4 linked regions of the Methyloterricola oryzae genome follow. The protein of the gene in region 4 binds, or shares a complex with, the protein of the main gene of each other region. Links are inferred from orthologs where the notes say so. Each region holds a gene or a part of one and is shown on either strand. Other genes may lie near its edges.

Region 1 (3,011 bases), on a different replicon or contig from region 4:
TGAGATTCTGAGGGGAAACCCATCTGCCAATATCGTCTATCTTCATTCGGAGCGATTTGTCTCGGACATGGTCAAGGCACTTCAGCATAACGCCATCAATGCATTCAAGGAGTTCTACCGTACGGTGGATGCCTTGTTGATCGACGACATTCAGTTCTTTGCGGGCAAGGAGCGCTCGCAGGAAGAGTTTTTCCACACCTTTAATACATTATTGGAGAACAAGCATCAGGTTGTGCTGACTTGTGATAGATATCCAAAGGAAATCAAAGGGTTGGAAGAACGGCTAAAGTCCCGCTTTGGATGGGGGCTTCCGGTTGCTGTGGAACCGCCGGATCTAGAGACGCGCGTGGCGATCCTGATGACCAAGGCACAAAACGCGGGCGTTGATCTTTCACCGGAAGTGGCTTTTTTCATTGGCAAGCGCATCCGTTCCAATATTCGTGAACTTGAAGGGGCGCTGCGTCGTGTGATCGCCAATTCGCATTTCACCGGCAAGCCAATCACGCTGGACTTCGCCAAGGAGGCTCTGAGAGATCTCATCGCTCTGCAGGACCGCATGGTGAATGTGGATAACATCCAGAAGACGGTTGCGGAGTACTTTAAGATCCGCGTTGCGGATCTGCTTTCAAACAAGCGAACGCGCTCTGTGACACGGCCGAGGCAGATGGCCATGGCCCTTGCGAAGGAGCTTACCAATCACAGTCTACCCGAGATTGGTCAGATGTTCGGGGGACGCGACCACACCACGGTTTTGCACGCGACGCGTAAAGTTGCGGAATTGAAGGAAAGCGACAACAAGTTTCTGGAAGACTATTCGAATTTGATCCGTATCTTGTCCAACTGACTCCGCTTGAGCCCCGGTAAGGACTTCTTTCGATGGATCCAATATTTTCTGGTTGGACGTGCCCCATATGAGATTTTCGATTTCCAGAGATAAGCTGCTGGCGCCCTTGCAGAAGGTCGTGAGTGTCGTAGAGCGTAAGCAGACCATGGCGATTCTCTCGAATGTTCTCCTGAGGCTTTCTGGAAATTGCCTGGAACTGACCGGCACCGACCTCGAGATTCAGTTGGTGACACAGGCGGATGTGGATACTGGAGACGAAGGTGAAATCACCATTCCAGCCCGTAAATTGCTCGATATCTGCAGGAGTCTCCCTGAAGGAGATACCATCAAGTTCGAAGCGATGCAGGACCGCTTGTCGATACAGTGTGGACGTAGCCGCTTCAGTCTGAATACGCTTCCGGCCGGAAATTATCCCGCATTTGACTTAAGCCCAGCGGAACTGACGGTAGAATTCAGTAGCGGCTTGTTGAAGAAGGCCATGGAAAAGACGCTCTATGCCATGGCACAGCAGGACGTCCGCTATTACCTGAACGGTTTGATGCTCGAACTTGCTTCGGGTTACATCCGCACGGTCGCATCTGACGGACATCGCTTGGCGCTTTATGAGGGCGTCCTCGATCATGAGTTCCCACAGGGACGGCAGATCATCATTCCACGTAAAGGCGTCATGGAGCTTTTCAGGCTGCTGGGTGAGGATGATTCGATAGTCAGCACCCATATTGCTGCCAACAACATTCGGATACGGGTGGGAAATCTCAATTTTTCCGCCAAGCTGATCGAGGGCCGCTTTCCGGACTTCCAGCGCGTCATGCCGAAGGAAATTGTCACGGTGGTTACGGCGGACAAGGCAATGTTGAAAGCTGCGCTTACTCGTGTTGCGATTTTGTCAAACGAGAAATTCAGGGGTATTAATGTGGATGTCAAGGATGGCATCATGACAATCGAGTCGCACAATAGCGAACAGGAAGAGGCTCGGGAAGAGGTGGAAGTGGATCTGGAAGGGCCTGGTGCGTCCGTCGGCTTCAATGCGACCTATCTGTTGGACGCGATTAACAACATCGATTCTGAAGGCGTCCGGCTTTCACTCACTGAAGCAGCCAACAGCGCACTGTTGGAAGATCTGGTCGATCAGAGCTACAAGTTTGTGGTAATGCCCTTAAAATTATAATTATGAAGTTTATGTGCCCGTCCGTGGGCAAAGTCTGCATAGATTTTTTCTCACCATCAACATGAGCCTGACGAAAGTCGATGTTCGAAATGTTCGCAACATCGAAGTCGCGGCGCTTGAACCATCCCCACATATCAATTTCTTGGTGGGTCCCAATGGCAGCGGTAAGACGTCGTTGCTGGAGGCCTTGCACATTTTAGGTAGAGGGCGTTCATTTCGATCCACGCAGGCTGCACAGATTATCCGACTTTCTCAGGATTCGCTCACCGTCTCTGGAAAGGCAGTTATTTTAGAGAGGCCAAGTCAGGTCAGTCTCGGAGTGCAGTTGTACAAACAGGGACGAGACATTGTGGTGGATGGGCGCAAGCTGATGTCCACGGCGGAACTAGTCTGGATTCTACCCGTATTACTGATACACCCGGGTAGTAGTTCTCTTCTGGACGATGCACCGAAATTCCGGCGGCAATTTTTGGATTGGGGCGTTTTTCATCAGGATTACGAATACCTCACTGCCTGGCGTGGCTATGTCAAAGCGCTGCGTCAGCGCAATGCACTGCTGCGGGCAGGTTCGTCGCAGGGTTTGGAAACATGGAACCATGAACTTGGGCGTTATGGTCTGCTGATTGCCGAAGCGCGTTCTCGTTATTTGGAGTGTTTGCAACCATTTTTCTTGAAAGCGACGGTGCATTTTCTTGGAATTCATGATCTGCATATAAAGGTTAACCCTGGGTGGGATGTCGCACGTTCATTGCCTGAAGTGCTTCAGGCGAACGTCCAGGCTGACAGACGGTTCGGCTATACGCAATATGGGCCGCATCGGGGTGATTTCGTCATTCAAATGGACGGAAGGCCGGTCCGGCATTTTTTTTCGCGGGGCCAGATTAAGATGCTGGTTTTTGCCCTGCTCTTGTCGCAAGCGAACCTTTTGGAGAGCCAATTGGGGAAGCGCGGATGCGTGTTGATCGATGATTTGGCATCGGAGTTGGATGTGACTAACAG
Region 2 (3,025 bases), on a different replicon or contig from region 4:
GGTATTCCGTATCCCAATCCGCCTCTGTCGCCGCAACACAGTCGGGGATGTAGGTGCGGGTCACTTCGCAGCCTCGAATCTCCACGCCTTTTTCGCGCAGTTTCAGGGCCATTTCCGGAAGCAGGTCGTTGGCGCAGCTCGCCGCGACCAGCAGGGTTTCCATGGCGTTGCAGACCCCATAACGGTGGGTCTTGGCGTTGAGCGCGATGCGCAGGGCCTTGTCGCGGTCGGCGCCCTCATCGATGTAGACATGGCAGATGCCGTCCAAATGCTTGATGATGGGGATGCGCGACTCTGCCATGATGCGCTCGATCAATCCCTTGCCTCCGCGCGGGACGATGACATCCACGTGCTTGTCCAGATTCAGCAGCGCCCCGACGGCGGCACGGTTGGTGGTTTCGATCAATTGCACGGCGTCCTGGGGCAGTCCGGCCTGTTCCAGTCCGGTGCGGATGCAAGCCGCAATCGCCTTGTTGGAATGGATGGCCTCGGAACCGCCGCGCAGGATGCAGGCATTGCCCGATTTCAGGCACAGGGCCGCAGCATCCGCCGTCACGTTGGGACGCGACTCGTAGATGATGCCCACCACCCCCAGAGGCACGCGCATGCGGCCGACCTGAATCCCGGTGGGCCGAAAGGTCAGCCCGGAAATCTCGCCCACGGGGTCGGCCAGGGCCGCCACCTGGCGCAGGCCTTCCGCCATGGCCGCAACCCGCTTGGCGTCGATCACCAGACGCTCCAGCATGGCCGCTTCCAGTCCCTTCTGGCGGCCGGCCTCCAGATCGCGCCCGTTTTCCTCAATCAGAAAATCGGCGCGCGCTTCCAGTTCCGCCGCGATGGCCGCCAAGGCACGATTCTTGGCCGCAGTCTCGGCACGGCCAATCAGCCGCGACGCGGTGCGGGCGCGTTCGCCCACGGCAAGAATATAACTGTTGATGTCGTCAGAATCGGAAAATCGAGCGGGCATATTCATGGGTCACGGACAGGTTCTGGCGTTGAATAGGGGGTTAAACAATGAAAGGCCGGCGTGCGGAGCCGTTCAGGCGATGTCCTCCCGTAGACGTCGCGACGCGGGTCCCCGGCCCGCCATGGTCATGCACACATCCAACAGCGCGTCCCAGGCTTCCCCGGTGTCCTGCCCCTTGATGATGCGATCGGATCTTGAACACGCCAGCAAGGACTGCCGCACCTGCTCGCGGTCCAGCCGCTGCAGTGCTTTAACCATCCCGGCCTTGCGGCTGTCCCAGATTCGCAGCCGGCTGAACGCGGCATCCGGGGTGGAGCCGTCCGCCACCGCGGCCTGCACGGAGGCCACCACGCGCAGGTCGCGGGCCAGCGCCCACAAGGCCACGGCGGCGGCAATCCCTTCAGCGCGCAGCGCGGCCAGTATCCGGTTGGAGCGCACCAACTGGCCCTGCAGGGCTGCCTCGGACAGGTCATACACATCGTAGCGGGCGCTGTCCGCCACCGCCTTGCGAATCATCTCGTCCTCGATCCGTCCCGAACCGCAGAGGATGTGCAGCTTCTCCACTTCCTGGGCCGCGGCCAGCAGATTGCCTTCCACCCGCGCCGCCAGCAGGGCCAGCCCGGACCGGTCGGCCAGCATGTTGCGGGCGCCCATGCGCCGATCCAGCCAAGCGATGAGCTGGGGACCTTCCAGTGGCCAGACCTGGATGAAAACGCCCTTGGGCTCCAGCGCCTGGAACCAGCGGCTTTTCTTCTGCTCGTCGCCCGTCAGCTTCGGCAGGCTGACGATGAGCACGGCATCTTCGGGAATCCGCTCGGCATAGCGCACCAGCGCATCGGCGCCGGCCTTGTCCGGCTTGCCCGGCAGGCGCAGGTCGAGAATGCGCAGATCACCGAACAGGGAATAGGATTCCGCCGCCTCCAGCAACTGGCCCCACTCGAAACCGCTGTCGACATAGAACAGTTCCCGGCTGGCGTAGCCTTTGGCGCGCGCGGCCTCGCGGATGGCATCCACGGCCTCGCCCAGTTGCAAGGGTTCGTCGCCGGAAACCAGGTAGACCGGCGCGATGCCTTTGCGAAGGGCATCCGGCAACTGATCCAGCTTGAGCTTCACGACTTCCCCGGCGGCGGCTTGTTCAACGCCGAGATGGCCCGGCGCAACAGGGTCTGCGCAGCCTCCTGCTGCATCTCCGTGCGCATCACGCCTTCCTCGGCGACCTGCGCCAGCGGCAGGGTCTGGTCGTTGAAGTAGTCGCGCCGCACTTCGATGTCCTGGCGCGGCAACAGCACTTCCCCTTCCGGGGTTCGCACGTCGTATACGATGCGATAGAACAGGTCGAACTCGGTACTGCGGCCGAAACGGCTCAAGGTGAGGGAGCGCCGGGAATGATAGGCGCGGTAGACGTGCACGATCCCCGCAGCTTCGGCGGGCGATTTCACCAGGCGCCCGCCCACCAGGCCCAGCGCAGTGCTGAAATCGCCGTACAGCGCATTGCTGGAGCCGATCCCCTGCAGCAGGATGCCCTTGGCGAAGGTCGGGCCACCCGAGCCGCGCAAATGGAATCCGCAGCCCGCCGTCACAGCCAAGACCGCAGCGAGCAACAGAAGGCGGGGGATACGCGCGCGCATGGACATGAGCCTCATACCACGATGTTGACCAGCTTGCCGGGAACCACGATGACCTTCTTCGGCGGCTTGCCCTCCATGAAACGCTGGGCGGTCTCGTCCGCCAGGGCCACGCCCTCAACGAGTTCGCGCGAAGCATCCGCCGCCACGCTGATCTTGCTGCGCAGCTTGCCGTTGACCTGCAGGACCAGCTCGATGGTGTCCTGAACCAGGGCCGCCTCATCCACCGCCGGCCACGGCGTATTGACCGCCATTTCCGGGTGACCCAGTTCCCGCCACAGCCGATGCGATGCATGGGGCACGATGGGTGACAGCATCAAGACCACCGATTCCAGCGCCTCCTGCCGGATCGCCCGGCCCGCCTCGCTCTCGTCTTCGAAGCGCGACAGGGCATTGAGCAGTTCCATGTTGGCGGCGATGGCCGTATTGAACG
Region 3 (3,071 bases), on a different replicon or contig from region 4:
CGCGCAACCTCCTGGATTTGAGCGGCGTTGCGGAAGGTGACGATGCCGGAGAAGGAAATATGGAAGTTCAGGTCCAAAGCCTGCCGGGCAGTCTCCCAATCCTCGGTGAAGCAATGGAACACGCCACCCACCTCGGCGGCATTCTCCTCCCTCAATATCCTCAAGGTGTCCGCCCGCGCCTCGCGGGTATGCACGATCAGGGGCTTTCCACAGGCCCGGGCGGCCCGGACATGGGTGCGCAAACGCTCATGCTGCCACCCTAGGTCGCCCTCGCTGCGAAAGTAATCCAGGCCGGTCTCGCCGATCGCCACCACTTTGGCATGGGCGGCCAGCTTCACCAACTCTTCCGCGTCAGGCTCGCGGCAGTCCTGCTCGTTGGGATGCACGCCGACGGATACGGAAATGCAGTCATACGCTTCCACCTGGCTCAGCATGGCCGGATAGACCTCCAGGCTGATGGATACGCAGAGCATGTGCTCGATGCCCTGTTCTTTGGCGTCTTCAACGAAGGCGGCGAAATCGTTCTTGAAGGGACCCAGATCGAGGCGGTCCAGGTGGCAGTGGGAGTCGATCAGCATGCTGGAGAGTGTGCGCTTGGTTGGCCCGCAGGTGCGCGCCGCGCAGGCCATTCGGGCGGATGTCTACATGGTGTGGGTCGGACGGTCGCTTTCCACGGCGCCGGCCAGATAGTTCTCGATGCGGCTGCGGGTGGTGCCCCCATCCTGTTCGCTGAATTGTACCCCGATGCCGGTGGAGCGGTAACCCTCGGAACCCTTGGGCGTGATCCAGATGATCTTGCCGGCCACCGGAATACGGTCGGTTTCCTCCATCAGGTTGAGCAGCATGAACACTTCATCCCCCAACTGATAGGGCTTGTTGGTGGGTATGAACAAGCCCCCATTTTTGACGAAGGGCATATAAGCCGCATAGAGCGCATTCTTGTCGCGGATGGTCAGAGACAGGATGCCTTGGCGCGCCGGTGTCTGGGCTTCACTCATGATGTCGTGTCCGTTGTCAGCCCTTGGTCGCCAGTCGCGACCAGTGGATCAGTATTTCTTCCAGAACCATTTGTCGGTTAGCCTGGCCCGCCAGCCGCCTGCGGCCCTGGCCAATGATATCCCGCAAGCGGAATAGCTGCCTTAATTCTAGCCGCGACGCCAGGCCCTGCAAGCCCTCGCGCAGATCGGAATTGTCAAGGTAGCCGCAGTCCGGCGCGGCGCGCAGCCGGACCAGATCGCAGGTCCAGCTGTTCAGCCAGTCAACCAGTTGTTCGCCGGGATGCTTCTGCCAGGCCTCCGCGGCGAGCACCGGATCCGACTGACCGGCCGCGACCTCGCTCCAGAGGCGAAAGAAACCTGCACGTGACCGGATCAAATCGTCCGCCTTGAACGCCAGCGCCTTGAACGGCCCGCCTTGGGCCAGGGACAAGAGGACCTGGGCATCCTCGCCGCAGCCGTTGACCGTGAGCCATCGCAATGCCTCCGCGCGTCCCGGCGTGGCGATATCCAGACGCTGACAGCGGCTGCGAATGGTTGCCGGCAGTTGGTCCTGCACCTCGCTGATCAAAAGCAGACTTGTGTGCTCATCGGGCTCTTCCAGAGTCTTCAGCAGACTGTTGGCCGCCGCCACTGTCATCTGCTCCGCCGGGCTCAGGATCACCACTCGCCGTCCGCTATACTGCGGCGTCAGGGCCAGCAGCCCGATCAGTCCGCGAATACCGTCCACCGTAATGGGTTTACCGGGCTCAGCCGGTTCAATCCGCAGGTAGTCGGGATGATTGCCCGCCTCGACCAACTGGCAGGCCGGACAGTGCCCGCAGGCGTATGCGCCCACGGGGTCGCGGCACAACAGCCGGCGCGCATAGGCATCCGCCATACGGCCTTTGCCCAGGCCTTCCTTACCTGAAAGCAGCAGCGCCTGCGGCACGCGTCCTGCATCGACGTAGGACGCGAGCAGAGACCATGGCGTAGCCAGCCAGGGACAGTTCTCGAAGCGCAACCCGTTCACAAGGCCTCGATGCAGCGCAGGATCTGATCCTGCACGGCTGGTAGGGCCTGGCTGGCGTCGATCAGTCGGATACGCTGCGGTACGCTGCGCGCGCGCGCCAGATACGCCTCGCGGATGCGACGGAAGAAGTCCAGGTCTTCCGATTCAAAACGGTCCGCAGCGCCGCGGCGCTTTGCCCGGGCCAGCCCGACTTCGACCGGCGCATCGAACAACAGGGTCAGATCCGGCTCCAGTTCCTGTTGCACATAGCGCTCCAGGCTGGCGATGACGGCCGCGTCGATGCCACGCCCGCCACCCTGGTAGGCATAACTGGCATCGGTGAAGCGGTCGCTCACCACCCAGTCGCCGTTTTCAAGCGCTGGCCGAATCACGTCCTGCACATGCTGGGCGCGGGCCGCAAAAACCAGCAGCAGTTCCGTCGGCGGAGACACCTGTCCGTCTCCCAGCAGGATGGCCCGCACCTGCTCTCCCAGCGGCGTGCCGCCCGGCTCCCGCGTCACGATGACCCGCCTGCCACGCCGTTCCAGGCATTCCTTGACGAAGGCCAGGTTGGTACTCTTGCCCAGGCCCTCGCCGCCCTCCAGGGTGATGAACTTTCCTTTACTCATGCTTGCGCGCCTTCTGGAACTGCTCCACGAAGTGCCGGTGCTCGTCCAGGGACCTGGAGAACACATGGGTGCCATCGCCGCGAGAAACAAAATACAGGCTGTCACCCGGCTCGGGGTGCAGCGCGGCATGGATGGCCTGGGCGCCGGGACAGGCGATGGGCGTGGGCGGCAGCCCCGGACGCACATAGGTGTTATAGGGCGTGTCCTGAACCAGGTCTGCGCGCCGGATGTCGCCCATGAAACTGTCCCCCATCCCGTAGATGACGGTTGGGTCGGTCTGCAAGAGCATGCCCTGAGCCAGCCTGCGCGTGAACACCCCTGCAATGCGCGCCCGTTCCTCGGGACGTCCTGTCTCCTTCTCGACGATGGATGCCATGATCAAGGCCTGGTAAGGCGTCAGCCAGGGCAAACCCTCGGCTCGGCCCCGCCATTCCTCGTCCAACACCGTTTGCATTC
Region 4 (2,936 bases):
CTTGAAGCCGGTGGCTTGTTCGATGGCAAATACTTCGGAAGGGGATTCCACGACGCAGAGGGTACCCGTATCGCGGCGTGGGTCGCTGCAGACCGGGCAGAGTTCGCCCTCTGTCAGGGTGCGGCACAGGCGACAGTGGCCTATGTGTTCCAGCGCATCGAGCAAGGCTTCTGCCAGGGCTTGGGCGCCTTCACGATTGCGCTGCAACAGATGCAAGGTCATGCGCTGCGCAGACTTCGGTCCCACCCCGGGCAGGCAGCGGAAGGCCTGTATGAGCCGCTCGATCTTGCCGCCCCCGGCGCGCATCGCTCAAAATGGCAGTTTGAAGCCGGCCGGCAGCTCGATGCCTCCCGTCAGGCTCGCCATCTTCTCCTGCTTTAGCTTGCCCACCTTACGCACGGCGTCGTTGACGGCGGCAGCCACCAGGTCTTCCAACATGTCGCGGTCGTCCTTGACCAGACTGTCGTCGATGCTGAGCTTGAGGACCTCGCGCTTGCCATTCATGACGATCTTGACCAAACCACCGCCCGATTCTCCATGGACCTCGGTGCTGGCAAGCTCTTCCTGAGCCTTGCGGACATTTTCCTGCATTTGCTGGGCCTGCTGCATCAGGCTTGCCAGGGGATTCTTCATGCGTGTTCTCCGAATGGTGCGGTGAAATAACCCGGAGCGTGCTGCGGTCTTGAGCGCCAGCAGCCGCTAGTCCAAGGGTTTGATGGAGCCCGGAAGAACGCGCGCATCGAAACGCTCCTTCAAGGCGCGAATGTTCTCATCCTGCTCAATTTCCTGCTCGGCCTGTCGCTGGCGTTCTTCGCGCGCACGCTGAATCAGGGCGGCTGGCGTCTCCTGCTGCGGCGTATCGGCACTGAAGCTGAGTTTCACGGGGCGGCCGAAATGCTGCTGCAGGGCTTTCTCCAGCTTGCTTTCCAACTGTGCGGTGCGGACGCTGCCAAACTGGGGATCCAAGGCAAGGACGACGCGGCTGTCGTCCACGGTCACCAAGGTGCAGTTTTGCGCCAGTTGCTGAGTCAGGCCGGAAAGCCCCATGGCTCGGATCATCTGCGGCCAGTCGCCGGAATCTGCGTTGGCCTTGGGCGGCGGCGCGGGCGCTGTGGCGACGCTGGCCGGGAGGGGCGCCGCAACGGTGCGCGGCTTGGGCTGTTGCGCGAGGACAGGACGCGCCGGCGCCTGCGATTCACCGCCCGGTTCCGTGCCTGCAGTGTCCGGCCGGAAAGCCAGCATTCGCAACAGCACCATTTCAAAGCCGGCGCGCGGGTCCGGGGCCAGAGGCAGGTCGCGCTGGCCCAGCAAGGCAATCTGGTAATAGAGCTGCAGGTCATCTGCCGGGATGTGCTCCGCCAGCGCCAGCAGGGCGTCCGCGTCATCGTCGTGGCGCACAGCCTCCGGGACCCACTGCGCCAGCGCCGCATGGTGCAGGATGATCAGCATCTGCTGCAGGGCGTCGCTGAAGCTGGATGCATGGGCCGCCATGTCGGCGGAGATCTCCAGCAGCTTCGCCGCGTTGCTTTCGGCCAGCGCCCACAGCAGATCAAACAGGGGGGTACGCGCCACCGTGCCCAGCATCGCGCTGACCGGTTCCTCGGCTAAGCTGCCGCCACCGTGGGCGATGGCCTGATCGAGCAGGCTTAGGCCGTCGCGCATGCTGCCGTCGGCGGCACGGGCCAAGCTGCGCAGGGCGTTCGAATCGAAGGCAATCGACTCCTCGCGCAGTATTCGTTCCATCTGGCCACGAATTTGCTCGGCGCTCAGGCGCTTCAGGTTGAACTGCAGGCAGCGCGACAGGACGGTGACCGGGATCTTCTGCGGATCCGTGGTCGCCAGCAGGAACTTGACGTGCGGCGGGGGTTCTTCCAGGGTCTTGAGCAAGGCGTTGAAGCTGTGGCCGGACAGCATGTGCACTTCGTCTATCAGATAGACCTTGAAGCGCCCCTGGCTGGGAGCATACTGCACGTTTTCAAGCAACTCGCGGGTGTCCTCGACCTTGGTGCGTGAGGCGGCATCGACCTCGATCAGGTCTACGAAGCGGCCTTCGTCCACTTCGCGGCAAATCAGGCATTGCCCACAGGGATCGGCGCCCGAGCGGGCGTCACAATTCATGGCCTTGGCCAGGATGCGGGCCAAGGTGGTTTTGCCCACGCCGCGCGTGCCGGTGAAAAGGTAGGCGTGGTGGGTGCGGTCGAACTCCAGTGCGTGGGTCAGAGCCTTGACCACGTGCTCCTGGCCAACGACTTCCTTGAAGTTGCGCGGACGCCATTTGCGGGCAAGCGCCTGATAGGCCATGACTTGCGTCTACTGGAATCGGGGAAGAGATGGGGTGGCAAGCCAGGAAAGCCGCACCCCGGCACACGAATCCGCTACTACCGTTGCTCCCTTCCGGGCCTGGCGGGGTTCGCAGCGTATCATTGCGAGGGGACCAACATGGCTCGCCATAGAAATCTTACGTTTCTGCCTGATCCCGAGGGCCGGGCTAACGAAAGAGCGCGCATTATGCGGCAAGCGGTCCTGGATTACAAGCCGGCGTGAGGCAGTTTTCGCTCCCGCGCGTGCGAGCCATTACCTGGCCGCCTTACGGCGCAGCCGGATGGAGGACCACAGGGACATCAGGATCAGGCTCATGCCGATCAGACCGGTCGCCCACTCGGGGACGTGCGCGAAGGTATCGGCGAGCATCAGCAGGGCCAGTGCGCCAATGGCGTAATGAGCTCCGTGCTCGAGGAACAGGTACTCCTCCAGCATGTTCCGCTGCACCAGGAACAGAGTGAGGCTGCGCACGAACATGGCGCCAATAGTCAGCCCCAGCAGGATGACGACCACATCCTTGGTGATGGCGAAAGCGCCTATCACGCCATCGAAGGAGAAGGACAGGTCCAGCAGTTCCAGATACAGGAAAGAGACGAACCCCGCCTTGTGGACTG

What was found.
Region 1: the proteins of dnaX (region 4) and dnaN are in contact, whole or in part, in a cryo-EM structure (PDB 8GIZ), measured with the Escherichia coli proteins. The link is inferred for Methyloterricola oryzae from one-to-one orthologs.
Region 2: the proteins of dnaX (region 4) and holA are in contact, whole or in part, in a cryo-EM structure (PDB 8GIZ), measured with the Escherichia coli proteins. The link is inferred for Methyloterricola oryzae from one-to-one orthologs.
Region 3: the proteins of dnaX (region 4) and EK23_RS05235 are in contact, whole or in part, in a cryo-EM structure (PDB 8GIZ), measured with the Escherichia coli proteins. The link is inferred for Methyloterricola oryzae from one-to-one orthologs.

Annotation. Positions count from the first base shown.
Region 1 is NZ_JYNS01000016.1:7,942-10,952, forward strand. Bases 23-2,961 are described here. They hold dnaN (DNA polymerase III subunit beta), read left to right. Parts: upstream 23-911; coding sequence 912-2,012; downstream 2,013-2,961. Other genes in these bases: dnaA (chromosomal replication initiator protein DnaA), read left to right, coding at 23-844; recF (DNA replication/repair protein RecF), read left to right, coding at 2,074-2,961. Also shown: more of dnaA, read left to right, coding at 1-22; more of recF, read left to right, coding at 2,962-3,011. UniProt on the Escherichia coli protein: Confers DNA tethering and processivity to DNA polymerases and other proteins. Acts as a clamp, forming a ring around DNA (a reaction catalyzed by the clamp-loading complex) which diffuses in an ATP-independent manner freely and bidirectionally along dsDNA.
Region 2 is NZ_JYNS01000004.1:187,869-190,893, forward strand. Bases 61-3,013 are described here. They hold holA (DNA polymerase III subunit delta), read right to left. Parts: upstream 2,081-3,013; coding sequence 1,040-2,080; downstream 61-1,039. Other genes in these bases: EK23_RS08210 (glutamate-5-semialdehyde dehydrogenase), read right to left, coding at 61-973; EK23_RS08220 (LPS-assembly lipoprotein LptE), read right to left, coding at 2,077-2,595; leuS (leucine--tRNA ligase), read right to left, coding at 2,607-3,013. Also shown: more of EK23_RS08210, read right to left, coding at 1-60; more of leuS, read right to left, coding at 3,014-3,025. UniProt on the Escherichia coli protein: Part of the beta sliding clamp loading complex, which hydrolyzes ATP to load the beta clamp onto primed DNA to form the DNA replication pre-initiation complex.
Region 3 is NZ_JYNS01000002.1:320,171-323,241, reverse strand. The notes cover bases 12-3,010. They hold EK23_RS05235 (DNA polymerase III subunit delta'), read right to left. Parts: upstream 2,008-3,010; coding sequence 1,015-2,007; downstream 12-1,014. Other genes in these bases: mltG (endolytic transglycosylase MltG), read right to left, coding at 2,608-3,010; tmk (dTMP kinase), read right to left, coding at 2,004-2,615; EK23_RS05240 (PilZ domain-containing protein), read right to left, coding at 642-998; EK23_RS05245 (TatD family hydrolase), read right to left, coding at 12-578. Also shown: more of EK23_RS05245, read right to left, coding at 1-11; more of mltG, read right to left, coding at 3,011-3,071. UniProt on the Escherichia coli protein: Part of the beta sliding clamp loading complex, which hydrolyzes ATP to load the beta clamp onto primed DNA to form the DNA replication pre-initiation complex.
Region 4 is NZ_JYNS01000009.1:30,068-33,003, forward strand. What follows is about bases 1-2,864. They hold dnaX (DNA polymerase III subunit gamma/tau), read right to left. Parts: upstream 2,302-2,864; coding sequence 700-2,301; downstream 1-699. Other genes in these bases: recR (recombination mediator RecR), read right to left, coding at 1-306; EK23_RS12915 (YbaB/EbfC family nucleoid-associated protein), read right to left, coding at 310-633; EK23_RS12925 (DUF475 domain-containing protein), read right to left, coding at 2,575-2,864. In the rest of the region: more of EK23_RS12925, read right to left, coding at 2,865-2,936. UniProt on the Escherichia coli protein: Part of the beta sliding clamp loading complex, which hydrolyzes ATP to load the beta clamp onto primed DNA to form the DNA replication pre-initiation complex.